4 regions of the Paenibacillus sp. UASWS1643 genome follow, and region 1 is predicted to be linked to each of the others. Evidence: predicted binding sites of a transcription regulator. Region 1 holds the regulator's gene; each other region holds the start of a gene.

Region 1 (4,191 bases):
TATTTACGAAAGTGTGAAGCAAGAACAGAAAGTTATGGTCAGCACGCATACAATCAACCTGCAGGAGCAATTGAGAGAGCGGGACATTCCGATGCTGACTCAAGTGGTTCCGTTCCCGTTTAAGGCTGCTGTATTCAAAGGACGTGGACATTACCTGTGCCTGCGCAAGTTTGAACACAAAATCAATAAACGTGAATTCGCTACACCCAAAGAGGATTATTTCACAGCTGCTCAGATGATTGTCTGGCTTACGCAGACCGAAACCGGAGATGATGAGGAACTTAACCTTAGCGGACGCGGAGGGGACTTCTGGGAGACGGTACAGAGCGAATCTGAGTCTTGTCTGGGAAGATCATGTCCATGGTTCCGCAAATGTTTCTACCATCGTGCCAAACATGAGGCCGGGTTGTCAGATATCGTAATCACCAATCACTCCAAATTATTTACGGATGTGAAAGCCGCGCATCAGCTGCTGCCAGCCTATGAGAGTCTTGTGATCGATGAGGCACATCATCTGGAGGATGTCGCTGGAAAACATCTTGGAATGCATATGAAATATTTCACCTTGGTTCATACACTGACCCGCCTGTTTAAGGACAGTCGTAATGGTCAGCTGCCTATGCTTCGTTCGCAGTTATCCGGGCATGAAAATTCGGTGCAATGGGGCTCCATGGTGGATCAGATGTTCCCGCTCGCTCTTGAAGTTAAGGAGCTGTGGGATCGTATGAGCGATGCCTTGTTCGGTCTGTTGCCTGAACGAAGTGATGCTTCACCGGGAGAGACGGGGCAATTTTCCCTGCGTCTGAAAGCATCTCAGAAACCTGCGAAATGGCAGGAGTTGCAGGATCTGGAGAACCAGATCTATGTGACTCTGGGGGATTTGGTCCGCAAAGGGGACAAATTGCTGCTTGAGGTGAAAGAGGATCAGGATGATTATCAATCGGATAGTCTGATCACGGACATTACAGGACTGCTGAAAGATCTGACCACATTGAAGGAGAATCTGCGTTTCTTCATGCGTATGGATGATGTCAAAACGGTGTACTGGATGGAAGCAAGCGGTCAGTTCCGCAGCAAATCTCTTCAGCTGTATGCTGTACCTGTAGATGTCAGTGCACAACTTAAGGATTTGTTCTTTGATAAAAAGAAAAGTGTTGTGCTTACATCGGCTACGCTCTCTGTAGATAAGTCATTCCAGTTCATGATTGAACAGCTTGGCTTGCAGGAAGCTTCCGAGAATAATCGGTTATTAACGTCGATGCTGCCATCACCTTTCAACTATCGCGATCAGGCACTTCTGGTGATTCCGCGTGATTTCCCGAGTGTGAAGGGCAGTGTGGGTGATGCGCACTTTGTCAATATGCTGGTGCAATCACTCGCAGAGACCGCAATTGCCACGCGTGGACGCATGATGGTTCTGTTTACTTCATACAAGATGTTGCGGCAGGTCTATGATCCACTGAAGGAGGCGCTATCTGGTAACGACATCTCGTTGCTTGGGCAAGGCGTTGACAGTGGAAGTCGTTCCAAATTGACACGCAGGTTCCAAGATGCCAAAGCTACGGTACTTCTGGGTACAAGCAGCTTCTGGGAGGGTGTAGATATCCCGGGAGAGGCGCTAACCTGTCTCGCTATTGTGCGACTGCCTTTCCAGCCACCGAATCATCCGTTGGTGGAAGCCAAGAGTGAGTTGCTTCAGGAACAGAAGAAAAATCCGTTCATGAAACTGTCCGTGCCGCAAGCGGTCATTCGTTTCAAGCAGGGATTTGGACGGTTGGTGCGTACAGCGAAGGACAGAGGAATTGTCATTGTTTATGATACACGGGTGATTGAAGCGTACTATGGTAAATTCTTTTTATATTCTTTGCCTGGTCCCAAAATGGAGCATATGCTGACGGAGCAAATGGTTCCACGAATTACCGAGTGGTTGGAAAAACCTGTTAATGAACAAGAATAATGGTTGTTTTGTTCGTTATATCATTGCATGACACTATCGTTTGGCGTTAAACTTTATTAGATATTTCCGTATCCGATTAAAGCAGTTGCACGTAAGAACTTATAACCTAAATTACAAGGAGCATTCTGTATACAACGTCTATCTTTGAATTTATACAGAATGCTCATCTTTTCATCTATTATTTTATCGTGGCCTTGGTAAGGGGGAGCAAGAATGAAATCGGATAAAATTTCGGAAGCGGTGGTACGACGTCTGCCTGTATACTTGCGTTATTTGAACGAGTTGCATCAGCGTGAGGTGGCTACTGTTTCTTCTCAAGAGCTTGGACAGAGGCTGGATCTGAATCCGGCCCAAATTCGTAAAGACCTGGCTTACTTCGGTGATTTTGGTCGTAAAGGGATCGGGTATGATGTATCCTATTTGATCGAGAAAATTCGTCACATTCTCAAAATTGATCAGCAAATTAATGTAGCTCTGGTAGGAGCGGGTAATCTCGGTCAAGCCTTGTCCAACTACAACGCATATCTGAAAGACAACATGAAGATTGTTGCTGTATTTGATGCATATGGACCGAAGATTGGTAGTCAAATTAACAGTTTGACGGTAAAACCAATGAATGAATTGACGGAAGCGGTTAAAACAGAAAACATCCGCATCGGAATTATCACGGTTCCGGATACGGAAGCCCAAAATGTAGCCGATCAGCTTATTGAATCCGGAATCGAAGCGATTCTTAATTTTGCACCAACCATTCTAAAAACACCGCCGCATATCCGCATTCACCATGCTGACTTTACAACGGATCTGCTTAGTTTGGCCTATTACTTGGAGACTGGAAAGGACGACGAGGAAGATGACAACAAATAGATGGGTAATTCACAACGGCAAATTTGCCGTTAATGAAGGCGGCACAACATGGAACGTGGTTCAAGGATACATGGTTGTTGAGGATGACAAGATTGTGCATATTGGTGAGACATTGCCGGATGGAGACAAAAATTGTACCAAAGTGGATGGAAAAGGACTGTTCTTCCTGCCGGGTCTGATCAATACGCATGGTCATGCAGCAATGTCGTTGCTCAGAGGGCACGGAGACGATCTTGCGTTGCAAGTATGGTTGCAGGAAAAAATGTGGCCGATGGAAGCGAAAATGACTTCACAAGACGTATATTGGGGAACTTCGCTATCGGTGCTTGAAATGTTGAAAGGCGGAACTACAGCTTTCCTGGACATGTACGATCACATGGATCAAGTTGCCAAAGTTGTGGAGCAATCCGGCGTTAGAGCAGCACTGGCACGTGGTGTAATCGGGCTGTGCTCGGAAGAAGAGCAACTGCGGAAGCTGGAGGAGTCGGCAGCGTTTGCACGTGAGTGGAATGGACAGGCAGATGGTCGCATTACAACCGTAATCTCGCCACACGCCCCATATACATGCCCTCCTGACTACATAGAGAAGCTTGTACAGGTCGCGAATGACCTGAACCTTCCTCTCCATACACATATGTCTGAAACGCTTCGTGAAGTGGAGCAGAACGTGGCTGATTATGGACTGCGTCCTGTGGCACATCTGGAGAAACTGGGCTTTTTCTCTCGTCCATCCCTGGTTGCACATGCGGTGCATCTGAATGACGAAGAGATTGAAATTTTGGCCCGTCATGATGTGGCTGTATCCCATAACCCGGGAAGTAACCTGAAACTCGCTTCCGGTGTTGCGCGGGTACCTGCGTTACTGAAAGCAGGAGTTACCGTGTCACTCGGAACAGACGGACCGGCAAGCAACAACAACCTGGATATGTTCGAGGAAATGAGACTGGCTGCATTGATCCACAAAGGTGTATCTGGTGACCCGACGGCTGTGCCAGCAGGCGAAGCGTTACTCCTGGGAACGTCATACGGTGCCAAATCCATTTTCTTGAACAATACCGGAGCACTTGAGGTCGGCATGAAGGCTGATTTTATCGCTCTTGACATTGAACAGGCACATTTCTATCCACATACAGACCTGATCTCACATACGATCTACTCGGCTTCTGCCAAAGATGTTGAGCACGTATGGGTGGATGGAAAACAAGTGGTCAAACACGGCGAATGTCTGACGCTGGATGAAGAACGCATTTTGCGTGAGTCTCAATTGGCATTTGATGGTCTGCTTGCTCGTTAATTGCAGGACAGAGCATCATAGGGAAAGGAAGTTCGGCTTTTGAAGAAAAAAAAGAAGTGGATATGGATTTCGC
Region 2 (4,191 bases), on a different contig from region 1:
GAAAGTCTCCTTCGATTTCAAAATCAACAGCGATGCCTTGTTCGTTACGAATTGGTTTTACTTTGGCATATTTGATTGCACTCAGTGAATCTGCTGTAACCGAGAGACCGGCTATACCACAAGCCATCGTACGTACAATGTCACGGTCATGTAATGCCATTTCGATACGCTCATAGCTGTATTTATCGTGCATGTAGTGAATGACGTTGAGGGTGTTCATATACAGTTTCGCCAGCCACTCCATCATTGGTTTGAAGCGTTTCATAACCTCATTGTAATCCAGCACTTCGCTAGTGATGGCAGGATACTCAGGTCCAACTTGTGCTCCGGATTTCTCGTCACGACCACCGTTGATCGCATACAGGAGAGCTTTTGCCAGGTTGGCACGAGCGCCGAAAAATTGCATTTGTTTCCCGATCTTCATCGCCGACACACAGCATGCAATACCGTAATCGTCACCGTAGATTGGACGCATCAGATCATCATTTTCATACTGGATTGAGCTGGTTTCGATGGATACTTTGCTGCAATAATCTTTGAAAGCTTCTGGAAGTTTCGTTGACCAGAGAACAGTCAAGTTCGGTTCTGGTGCAGGACCCAGGTTGTGCAGTGTATGCAGGAAACGGAAGCTGTTTTTGGTTACACGTGTTTCACCATTCACAGACATACCGCCGATGGACTCAGTCACCCATGTCGGATCTCCACTGAACAGTTCGTTGTAATCCGGTGTGCGCAAGAATTTGACAATCCGCAGTTTCATTACGAAATGGTCAACCAATTCCTGAGCCTGTTCTTCGGACAAAATACCTTCTTGCAGGTCACGTTCAATGTAGATATCCAGGAAAGAAGATACACGTCCCAGTGACATCGCAGCACCGTTTTGTTCTTTGATCGCAGCAAGATAACCGAAGTACAACCATTGGAATGCTTCTTTTGCTGTAGTCGCTGGCAAGGAAATATCGAACCCGTGCATTTCGCCCAATTGTTTCAATTCTTGCAATGCACGAATCTGTTCAGACAATTCTTCCCGCAGACGAATGACATCTTCATCAATAACATCAACTTCGAGTGCGTTCAATTCACCTTTTTTGTTACGAATCAGGAAGTCTACCCCGTACAAAGCTACACGACGATAGTCACCGATGATCCGGCCACGGCCGTAAGCATCTGGCAGACCTGTAATAATCCCTGCTTTACGCGCTGCACGCATATCGGAAGTATAAGCATCGAATACACCCTGGTTATGTGTTTTGCGAATGTTTGTAAATATATCAATGACGCCTTGAGGCAATTCGAAGCCATATGCTTCACATGCATCAATCATCATCCGGATTCCGCCTGTTGGTTGAATGGAACGTCTGAATGGAGCATCCGTCTGAACGCCGACAATCTGTTCTTTGGATTGATCCAGATAACCTGGTTGGTGAGAAACAATAGTCGCTGGTGTGTTCACATCAACATCAAGGACACCGCCGTTATCCCGTTCCTTTTTGGTCAGATCAGATACGATCTCCCACAATTCTTTGGTATTCTGGGTTGCACCTGCTAGGAATGCTTCATCACCGTAATACGGAGACAAGTTGTGTGCCAGAAAATCATTCACATCTACGGATTTGGTCCATGTTCCTTTGGTAAAGTTTCTCCAGCCTGTTTGTTGTTTGACATCTTTTTCAATCACCGACATCGTAATCCCTCCACTAATTTGGATTTCTGGACACATAACATCTTGCTTTATTCGTAGCATTGTGTGCCCAGAGCCGCGATTAATGTGAATTGTTTCACATAAACCGGAACATGTTCTCTCTACTTGGGAACCGGAACCGCGGAATGAATGTTTTTCTTACATTTTCAGTATACGACTTGAGGCTTTCACCATCTGTGATTTTTGTCACAAAGTCAGTGAACTAACTCACTCCACCTGTGCTGTGTCCCATTGAACCCTATTTAGTTTCACACTTAGCCACTCCGCGGGCAGAACAACTTCCGATCGCTGTTATCCCCGGATTTTTTCAATTTTATATTTCAAAGGGGAAAATCCGGGGATAAAGGCGAACGCTCCGCTTCTTCAGTTTTTTCTGCCCTCTCCGTTATTGTGTGAACATCTGGCTCAAACGGTCACATCACGGATTCCGTGTAACCTCTTTAGAACCCTTTTGCTCCTCTATGCTCGGAGCAAATCAAATCTTAAAATAAATCCTGAAAAACAGGTGCTTCGCTCTTCTGTTTTTCTGCCCTCTCCGTTATTGTGCGAACATCTGACTCAAACAGCCACGTCACGGATTCCATGCCACCTCTTTAGAACCCTTTTGCTCCTCTATGCTCGGAGCAAATCAAATCTTAAAATAAATCCTGAAAAACAGGTGCTTCGCTCTTCTGTTTTTCTGCCCTCTTCGTTATTGTGCGAAAGACGGCAATCGGGGCTCCCCTCTCGGGGAACCCTGATCTTCTTGCCGTAAGGCACGCTTCATTCTAGATTCTTTATTCAAACTTTCCGTAGAAAGCGTTGCGGTACACATCAGCCAGTTCAGTTACCAGCGGCAACTTTGGATTGGCGGTTGTACATTGGTCTTCGAAGGCACGGTCAGCCAGATAATCTACATGTGCTTCGAAGTCTTTGGCATCAAATCCGATTTCCTGGAACGATTCTTCAATGCCCAATGTTTTGTTCAGTTTGCGAATGGCATTGATGAGACTGGTTACGCCTTCTTCTGTCGTGCGAGCAGGCAATCCCAAGATGCGGGCAATTTCAGCATACCGCTCATCCGCTACAAAGTGCGAATATTTCGGGAACGATGCGAATTTAGTCGGTTTTTTTGCGTTGTAACGAATGACGTGTGGCATCAGGATTGCATTGGTGCGTCCGTGTGCGGTGTGATACTGACCGCCCCATTTGTGCGCCAAGCTGTGGTTAATACCCAGGAATGCGTTGGCAAACGCCATACCGGCAATCGTGGAAGCATTATGCATTTTCTCACGTGCCAGTTTATCTCCTTGCAGCGCAGATTGCTCCAGGTATTGGAATACCAGCTGGATTGCTTTGATCGCAAGTCCATCCGTGTAATCATTTGCCATAACAGATACATAAGCTTCAATCGCATGCGTCAGTACGTCCATACCTGTATCGGCAACGGCTGTTCTAGGCAGGGAGTATACGAACTCCGGATCGACAATCGCTACGTCTGGTGTCAGCTCATAGTCGGCCAATGGATATTTGGTGTTACCTTGATTTTTATCTGTGATAACCGCGAACGATGTCACTTCAGAACCTGTACCGGATGTGGTTGGAATCGCTACAAATTTCGCTTTTACGCCGAGACGTGGATATTTGTAGATCCGTTTGCGGATATCCATGAATTTTTGTTTCAGATCGTTGAAGTCCGTGTCCGGATATTCATAGAACAACCACATAGCTTTGGCAGCATCCATCGGTGATCCACCGCCGAGTGCGATAATGCAGTCTGGTTGGAAACGGCGCATCATTTCGGTTCCGCGGTCTACCGTTGTTGTGGATGGATCTGGCTCAACATCGGAGAACACTTCGATCGCTACTGGCATTTGGCGTTGACGCAGATAGTGTTCTACTTTTTCAACATATCCAAGTTTCACCATCATGGCATCCGTAATAATCGCCACACGTGTGATATCAGGCATTTTGGCAAGATACTGTGTTGCCCCTTTTTCGAAGTAGACTTTGTTCGGCACTTTGAACCATTGCATATTCACGGTACGGCGAGCCACCCTTTTCACATTGATTAAGTTCACAGCGGTTACGTTGGAAGAAGTCGAGTTACGTCCGTATGATCCGCATCCCAGTGTCAATGATGGCATGTTTGTGTTGTAGATATCCCCGATGGCACCGTGTGTGGATGGTGAGTTCACAATAATCCGTCCAGTTTGCAGACGATCTGCGAATTTGCCAATCACTTCTTCATTTGTGGAGTGGATAACCGAGGAGTGACCCATGCCGCCAAAAGCAACCACTTCTGCTGCACGCTCAATGCCCTCTGCTGCCGTTTTAACTTTGTAACAAGCCAGTACCGGGCTTAATTTCTCAGCCGACAATGGGAATTTCGTACCTACTCCTTCAATCTCGGCCACGAGAATTTTGGTGCCTGCTGGAACTTCAATTCCGCACAACTTCGCAATGCTCACCGCAGATTGACCAACAATCGCCGGGTTCACCGCACATTT
Region 3 (4,191 bases), on a different contig from region 1:
TTCTCAACGTATATTCCTCCTACGGATGAGGCAATTAGTGAGCTTGTAGCTGCAAGTGAAACTAACAATTTCCAATATCATCAGGAGCCAATGAAAGGTGACAGCATCTGGTTGACGTTGCTGACTTCCTTTATTCCTTTGATCATTATGTTCCTGCTGTTCTTCTTCCTGTTTAATCAGGCTCAAGGCGGCGGCGGTAAAGTAATGAACTTTGGTAAAAGCCGTGCTCGTCTCTACAACGAAGAGAAGAAGCGGGTTACATTTGAAGATGTTGCGGGTGCTGACGAAGAGAAACAGGAACTTGTTGAGGTTGTAGACTTCCTCAAGGACCCTCGTAAATTCGCAGCAGTAGGTGCACGGATTCCTAAGGGCGTATTGCTCGTAGGGCCTCCAGGTACCGGTAAAACATTGCTCGCTCGTGCCGTAGCTGGTGAAGCGGGTGTACCATTCTTCACTATTTCAGGTTCCGACTTCGTGGAAATGTTTGTCGGTGTCGGTGCATCACGTGTACGTGATTTGTTTGAAAATGCGAAGAAAAATGCCCCATGTATCATCTTTATCGATGAGATTGATGCTGTAGGACGTCAGCGTGGTGCTGGTCTCGGTGGTGGTCACGATGAACGTGAACAGACACTCAACCAGTTGCTCGTTGAGATGGACGGATTCGGAGTTAATGAAGGTATTATCATCATAGCCGCAACGAACCGTGCAGATATTTTGGACCCTGCCTTGCTGCGTCCTGGACGTTTTGACCGTCAAATTACGGTTGACCGCCCTGACGTAAGAGGTCGTGAAGCTGTCCTGAAAGTACATTCCCGTAATAAACCACTGACCAAAGATGTGAAGATGGATATTATCGCGAAGCGTACAACAGGTTTCTCTGGTGCGGATTTGGAGAATCTCTTGAACGAAGCGGCATTGCTTGCAGCCCGTCGTAACCGTAAAGATATTTCCATGAAGGAAGTTGACGAAGCGATTGACCGTGTCATCGTTGGTACGGAGAAGAAAAGCCGTGTCATCAGTGATCGCGAGAAACGAATCGTTGCTTATCACGAAGCAGGTCATACCATTGTAGGATACTTCCTTGAACATGCTGATATGGTACATAAAGTGACCATTATTCCGCGCGGACGTGCGGGTGGATATGTAATCATGTTGCCAAAAGAAGACCGTATGCTGGTTACCAAGCAGGAATTGCTGGATAAAGTAACCGGACTCCTCGGAGGTCGTGTAGCTGAGGAATTGTTCATCGGAGAAATTGGTACTGGTGCATACAGTGACTTCCAGCAAGCGACAGGTATTGTTCGCAGCATGGTTATGGAATACGGTATGAGTGAGAAATTGGGACCTATGCAATTCGGAAGTTCACAAGGACAGGTATTCCTTGGTCGGGATATCGGCCATGAACAGAATTACTCGGATTCCATTGCTTACGAGATTGATCAGGAAATGCAGCGCTTTATCAATGACTGTTATGAGAAGTGTAAGGACTTGCTTGTTAAACATTCAAAAGAGATGCACCTGATCGCTCAAACTTTGCTTGAGGTAGAGACTTTGGAAATGGATCAGATCAAGCAATTGATCGAAACAGGTTCTTTGACTCCAAAAGCAGAGAATGACAATGATGGTGAAGGCACACCAACTGAAGGCGGAGAGCCAATCATCGACACCATCGGTGATGTGCGTGTTCGTATTCAAGGTAAAGATGAAACGCCTGAGCCACCAGCCGGAGATATTCCAAACGAAGCTCCGAATCTGGAAAAAGGTAATAATAATAACCCGGATGATGGCGGAACTAAGCCAACGTCTTAATGCACAATACATCTGGCTATGATAGCAGGTGAAATCAAGAGAGCCCTCGAGGCTCTCTTTTTTTATCCATTATTTTAAAAGAGGATAGATAAAGATAAACGGGAGTTAGATGGCGAACCAGTTAGTAAACAGGTGGTTACAGCGCTGTTCCGGGCCTTTTTCATTTATTGACAGAGTCGTGAACGTTGTGTAAATTAGTTGTTAAACCGCTTGTGATTCGTTTCTCAAGCGAAGATAACGACTTAGGTTAGCCCACGAAACAGCGCATGACGCTGTCCCGATAAAGGAGAGGATCACAGGTGGAAGCTCTGGCTTTAGAGCGCAAGGCTGAGATGAACCGCGAGCTGCGTGAGCGGCTTATGGAGTTGAAGAAGGAACGTAATGCCATTATTCTTGCCCATTATTATCAACGTGACGAAGTACAGGAGGTTGCCGACTTCCGTGGAGATTCGTTTCTGTTAGCCCAGAAGGCAGCACAAACCGATGCGGATGTGATCGTTTTCTGTGGTGTTCATTTTATGGGTGAAAGCGCTAAAATTCTGGCGCCAAACAAAACAGTTATTATCCCGGATGAACGTGCCGGCTGCCCAATGGCAGATATGGTGAATGTGGACGGACTACGCAAATTAAAAGCACAACATCCTAATGCCAAGGTGGTTACGTATATCAATTCCTCGGCTGAGATCAAAGCAGAGACTGACATCTGTTGTACATCGGCCAACGCAGTCCGGGTTATTCAATCGGTGGATTCCGACGAAATTATCTGGGTACCGGATAAAAACCTGGGACATTATGTGCAGCAGCATACAGACAAGAAAATGATTATCTGGGAAGGTTACTGCAACACTCACGATATGCTTACAGTCAAAGATGTGGTAGAGATGAGAGCCAAGCATCCAAATGCAGAGTTTGTTGTCCATCCAGAGTGTCGCCCTGAGGTTGTAGAAATGGGTGATTTTGTAGGCAGCACAACAGCTATTCTGGAGTATTGCAAAAATTCATCAGCGAAGGAATTTATCGTAGGTACCGAAGATGGTACAGGATATCAGCTTCGTCTGGATAGTCCGGATAAACAGTTCCACTTTGCTACCAAGTTCCTCGTATGTCCCAACATGAAGGTGAACAACTTGAAGAAACTGGTGAAATGCCTGGAAACGATGAAGCCTCAAATATACGTGCCCCCAGCCGTTGCCGACAAAGCCAGAGAATCACTAGAGCGCATGTTGTTGGTAAAGTAGGATGCGCTACTCTTGCTCCAAGACAGGTGAATAACATGATACCGCAATATTTAGTTGATTTTGATCTGTCTGCGCTACCCATGGTAGAGACGGATGTACTGGTTATAGGCTCAGGGATTGCTGGTTTGTTTACTGCCATTAAGGCAAGTGAACAACAACGTGTATTAATGATCACGAAGAAGTCATTACTTGAAAGTAACACCAGATATGCGCAGGGAGGCATCGCTGCGGTTATTGCAGAGGATGATTCACCTGCTTACCACTTGCAGGACACACTTGTAGCAGGAGCGGGCTTATGCCGCTCCGAAGCGGTAGAGGTATTGGTGAATGAGGGTCCGGACGGAGTGAAGGAACTGATTCGTTTGGGTACTTTATTTGATCTGGAGAACGGCGAGTTGGCGTTGACGCAGGAAGGTGCGCATAGCCACCGCCGTATTTTGCATGCCAACGGAGATGCGACGGGATATGAGATTGTACGTGCGCTTGCTGTTGAAGTGAATGAACATCCCGGGATTGAAGTATGGGATGAGCATTTTGTTGTTGACCTGATTACAGATCGAGATCGAGGGCAATGCATTGGCGCTCTGGTTCAGAAGGATGACGGATCGCAAGTGTTCGTGAAGGCACGGGCAACTGTTCTTTGCTCTGGTGGGGCAGGACAACTGTACCGATACACGACGAATCCGGATGTAGCTACTGCCGATGGTGTAGCCATGGCCTATCGGGCTGGGGCTATTGTTCGTGACATGGAATTTATCCAATTCCACCCCACCTCTCTTTGTTACCCGGGGGCCCCGCGGTTCCTTGTGTCAGAAGCCGTACGCGGCGAAGGAGCATATTTGCGCAATGTGATGGGCGAGCGCTTTATGGATCGTTATCATGCCCAGCTTGAACTGGCCCCACGCGATATCGTGGCACGAGCGATTGTTAGTGAGATGGAGTCCACCAACAGTACCTTTGTGTACTTGGACATTACACATGAACAGCCAGAGATGATCAAGCATCGGTTCCCTACCATATATGAGACTTGTATGCGTTATGGATTAGACATGACAACGGACTGGATTCCCGTTGCACCTGCTGCCCATTACATGATGGGTGGAGTGAAAACGGATTTAAGTGGAGAGAGCAGCATCTCCCG
Region 4 (4,191 bases), on a different contig from region 1:
GCATCGGGCCACTGTCAGGAAATATTTTAGTTGAAGAAGCTCCATTTGCACCATTCCTTCATTCCTTCTAGTTCATCAAATCATAACATATAATGCGTTGGAATAAATGAATAAGTTCAAGTAAGATAACAACAGAAGAAGGAGTGATGCACCGATGAACGTTCGAAATAACGGATTGATGTTAGCTGTTGGACTCGGAATTATGTTGAACCCGTTGAATTCCTCCATGATTTCTGTGGCTATTTCAAGATTACAACAAGTGTATCAACTTAATTTTACAGCCATTTCGTGGATTATTTTATCATTTTATATTGCCAGTGCTGTCGCTCAACCCGTCATGGGCAAGTGTAGTGATTTGTTTGGCCGCAGGAAGATCTTCCTCATGGGTCTTGTTATTGTTTTTGTATCGTCCATGTTAGCTCCATGGTCTCCCAGCTTTTCATGGCTCATCGTATTCCGAATCGTTCAATCGATTGGCACAAGCATGATGGTGGCCGTCGGAATGGCCATTGTCAGAATTAACGTGACTGAAAAACAAGCCACCGCCTTGTCGACCTTGGCTATATTCCTTTCAGGAGCGGCTGCAGTTGGACCTTTTATTGGTGGAGTATTGATTCATTGGTGGGACTGGCACAGCATATTCTTCGTTAATATTCCATTTGTCTTGGCAAGTTTTTGGTTCGCCTGGAAAACAATCCCGAAGGACGAGCAATCTCCGTCTATCTCTGGTCACATGTCCATTCGGCAATGGCTTGCGTTAATTGACGCACCAGGTATCCTGATGTTTACGGTAGCTTTGGTGACTCTGCTCATCGGTTTACTATCAGTAAATTCCACAGGAGATATTTCAACATGGCATCTGCTGACAGGGGGGATCGGGTTAATCGCACTCGTCATGTTTATCCGACATGAATTAAAAGCAGCCACGCCTTTTATTCCTCTGCGAACGTTTGCCTCATATCCCGAGATGACTTGGGTGAATGTGCAATACATGCTGGTGAACATCCTGTTTTACGCACTTTTTTTTGGAGTTCCTACGTATTTGAAGCAGGTACGTCATCTCAACGAAGTTCATACAGGAATGAGTATGCTAGCTTTGGGGTTATGTTCAGTCATTATTGCTCCGATCGCAGGGCGCTGGATTGACAGATCAGGATCACGGCCAGCTCTGATCGTATCCGCTTCTTTAATGACATTTGGCTCTATATTGATCGTTGTTATGAATGAAACTTCTCCAATCTTCATAATCATTGTTGCCTTGGCTTTATTTGGAATAAGTAACGGCCTAAACGCGGTCGGCATGCAAGCTGCCCTGTTCAAAAGCACACCCAAAGAAATGATCGGAGTCGCATCGGGTATTTTTAATACATCACGCTACCTGGGGACCATCTTATCGTCGTTATTAATTGGGATTGTCATGGGAGATACATTTAATGTGACAGGATTTCAGATGCTTGGAATCATCCTTATGGTATTAGCTGCATCACTAATCATCATGAGCGTACGTCGCGAGGCAGGTGCGGTGAGTCCGGAGCAAGTAAGCAAGTAAAATAGAGAATCTTCCGTGCAATAGCACGTTTACACCCAATGAATCAATAGCTCCATTGGGTGTGTTTTTTATTTTTCACCAAGTTGTTAGAAAGAGTTGATCCTTTCTTGAACGTTTAGGGTAGAAGACGTGACTTTGATTGAATTAGGTAAAAATAAATATATAATAATTTTGATTAATAGGCTTGGTTAGTACTTTAAGTGCATCAATATCAGATTTTAATTGGCATCCAATGCTTGCTATTATCGGGGGCCTACAGGAGTAAACGCATTATAGGTGTGGCAAGATATCGTCATACCTAACTTTGTGAAATTTTTCGCAACTTTGCATTGAGTTTAGCCAAAGCTGATATTGAATGTTTCTAAATTGAACAGAGTTTGAAAGGAGACAACACAAAGAATGGCTATTGATACGGTGTTATGGAGCAGGCTGGTGACAGGTTTGACACTCGGATTCCATGTGATTTTTGCAACGCTTGGTGTTGGTGTGCCTTTGATGATTGCTATTGCAGAGTTCATCGGCATTCGGAAGAAAGATCACCATTACATACTTATGGCAAAGAGGTGGTCCAGAGGATTTGTCATATCTGTGGCGGTTGGTGTTGTCACAGGTACAGCGATATCGCTGCAATTGGCCCTGGTGTGGCCGAATTTTATGAAATTGGCCGGGAATGTTATTGCACTGCCACTATTTATGGAAGTATTCGCGTTCTTTTTTGAAGCCATCTTCCTTGGCATTTATCTGTACACGTGGGATCGGTTCAAAAATCCGTATATCCACTGGTTGCTGACCATTCCGATTGTCGCCGGGGCAGGCATGTCTGCTGTTTTTATTACAACAGTGAACGGATTCATGAACCAGCCTGAAGGCTTTGTCATGGAAGCAGGTCAATTCTTGGCAGTGAATCCTGTACAAGCGATGCTGAATACGGCGACGTTCTCCAAAGTATTTCATGTATTAAGCTCGGCTTATCTGACAGGAGCTGCTCTGTTAGCGGGAATTGCAGCTTTTGCGATGTTGAGAAAAGGGGTGTCTGCCTACCACAAAAAAGGCCTGAACCTCATGATGGCCGTTGTTCTGGTATTCAGTTTATTAAATTCCTTAGCTGGGGATGTATCTGCCAAGTTTTTGGCTGAACATCAGCCGGAGAAGCTCGCAGCTGCCGAGTGGCATTTCGAGACGGAAAGCGGCGCAGATCTTATTTTATTAGGATGGCTGAATGCTGAACATGAAATCATAGGCGCACTTCATTTGCCGAAAGTGCTTAGCTTTCTTGCCTTTGGAGACTTTAACGCCGAGGTAACCGGGCTGAATGAATTTCCATCTAATGAGCATCCACCCTTACTTGTGCATTACTTGTTCGATCTAATGGCTGGAATAGGTTTCGCTCTACTCGCTATATCCAGTCTGTACTTCCTGTTTGTGTTCTGGAAGAGACGAAATCAGTTTAACAAGTGGATGCTTCGTATGGTTGCGCTCAGTGCACCGCTCGCTTTTCTGGCCGTTGAGATGGGTTGGTTCTATGCAGAGATCGGTCGGCAGCCATGGATCATCCGAGGTTATATGCGAGTGGAAGAGGCCGCTACTTCTTCACCGAGTGTAAGAATTTTGTTTTTCGTCTTCTTGCTTCTATACATCGTGCTCGGCGTCATCTGTGTTCTCGTATTGAGACGTCTGTTCAATAATAATCCCGCTGAGCTTGAGATGGAGAAATGGTTGAAAGAGAAGCATGATCAATCAGCCAAGAAAGGGGATCAGGCCTGATGAGTTATGAATTGATTGGTATATCCGTTCTCTGGCTGTTCTTGTACGGCTATCTTATTGTAGCTTCCATTGATTTTGGAGCAGGTTTCTTCGCCTTTTATGCACGCCTGACAAAGCAGGATCACCTGATTAATCGTCTGATCTCCCGTTATCTATCACCGGTCTGGGAGATCACCAATGTATTTTTTGTCTTTTTCTATATTGGCATCGTTGGATTCTTTCCGGATACTGCTTACTATTATGGCTCCGCGCTGCTTGTTCCGGGAAGTATAGCCGTCATTTTGCTTGCCATTCGTGGGTCATTCTACGCCTTTGAGAATTATGGTTCCAAAAATAACATCGTATATCTGTTTTTATACGGAGCTACCGGGTTGCTTATTCCAGCGTCATTGTCAGTGGCACTGACCCTGTCTGAAGGTGGCTTTATTCTGAAGCATGGGGAGACGGTTTCCCTGGATTATTGGGCGCTGTTCACCAATCCGTTATCGTGGAGCATCGTTGGTCTAGCCATCGTGTCGGTATTGTTCATTAGCGGGTCATTTCTGACATTTTATGCATCTCGGGCAGAGGATCATTCGGCATTGAAGCTAATGCGCAATTATGCTTTGTTCTGGAGTACACCGACCATTATTCTCGCGCTGACTGCATTTATATATTTGGGTCAACACAATGAGCGTCATTTTCAAAACATGATGGATTTATGGTGGCTGCTGGCGCTATCCGTTGCATTTTTCATGATTGCCATGTGGCTGTTATATAACGGTCGTCGTTACGGATTAGCTTTTATATGTATCATGCTGCAATTTTTCACAGCCTTTTTCGCTTACGGCATTGGGCAGTATCCTTATATTCTTGATCCATTCATCACGATTCAGAGC

Evidence for each region. The regulator Rex, encoded in region 1, represses fermentation and respiration genes when NADH is low (regulators of the CRP and FNR family bind a similar motif). The targets are predictions, from matches to a motif close to TTGTGAAATATTTCACAA.
Region 2: a site for Rex is predicted at 1,767-1,784, ahead of pflB (formate C-acetyltransferase). Genes of this name have one in related genera too.
Region 3: a site for Rex is predicted at 2,023-2,040, ahead of nadA (quinolinate synthase NadA). Genes of this name have one in related genera too.
Region 4: a site for Rex is predicted at 1,854-1,871, ahead of FE296_RS28480 (cytochrome ubiquinol oxidase subunit I). Genes of this name have one in related genera too.

The regions. Positions count from the first base shown of each region.
Region 1 covers NZ_VXKZ01000108.1:66,375-70,565, forward strand. The annotation lists gene dinG (ATP-dependent DNA helicase DinG) at 1-1,957, shown strand, start outside; gene FE296_RS14825 (redox-sensing transcriptional repressor Rex) at 2,171-2,824, shown strand; gene FE296_RS14830 (amidohydrolase) at 2,811-4,118, shown strand; gene FE296_RS14835 (cell wall elongation regulator TseB-like domain-containing protein) at 4,158-4,191, shown strand, end outside.
Region 2 covers NZ_VXKZ01000098.1:36,114-40,304, reverse strand. The annotation lists gene pflB (formate C-acetyltransferase) at 1-1,684, opposite strand, end outside; gene adhE (bifunctional acetaldehyde-CoA/alcohol dehydrogenase) at 2,479-4,191, opposite strand, start outside.
Region 3 covers NZ_VXKZ01000089.1:17,420-21,610, reverse strand. The annotation lists gene ftsH (ATP-dependent zinc metalloprotease FtsH) at 1-1,812, shown strand, start outside; gene nadA (quinolinate synthase NadA) at 2,112-3,050, shown strand; gene nadB (L-aspartate oxidase) at 3,086-4,191, shown strand, end outside.
Region 4 covers NZ_VXKZ01000115.1:941,614-945,804, reverse strand. The annotation lists gene FE296_RS28490 (LysR family transcriptional regulator) at 1-45, opposite strand, end outside; gene FE296_RS28485 (MFS transporter) at 155-1,549, shown strand; gene FE296_RS28480 (cytochrome ubiquinol oxidase subunit I) at 1,949-3,313, shown strand; gene FE296_RS28475 (cytochrome d ubiquinol oxidase subunit II) at 3,313-4,191, shown strand, end outside.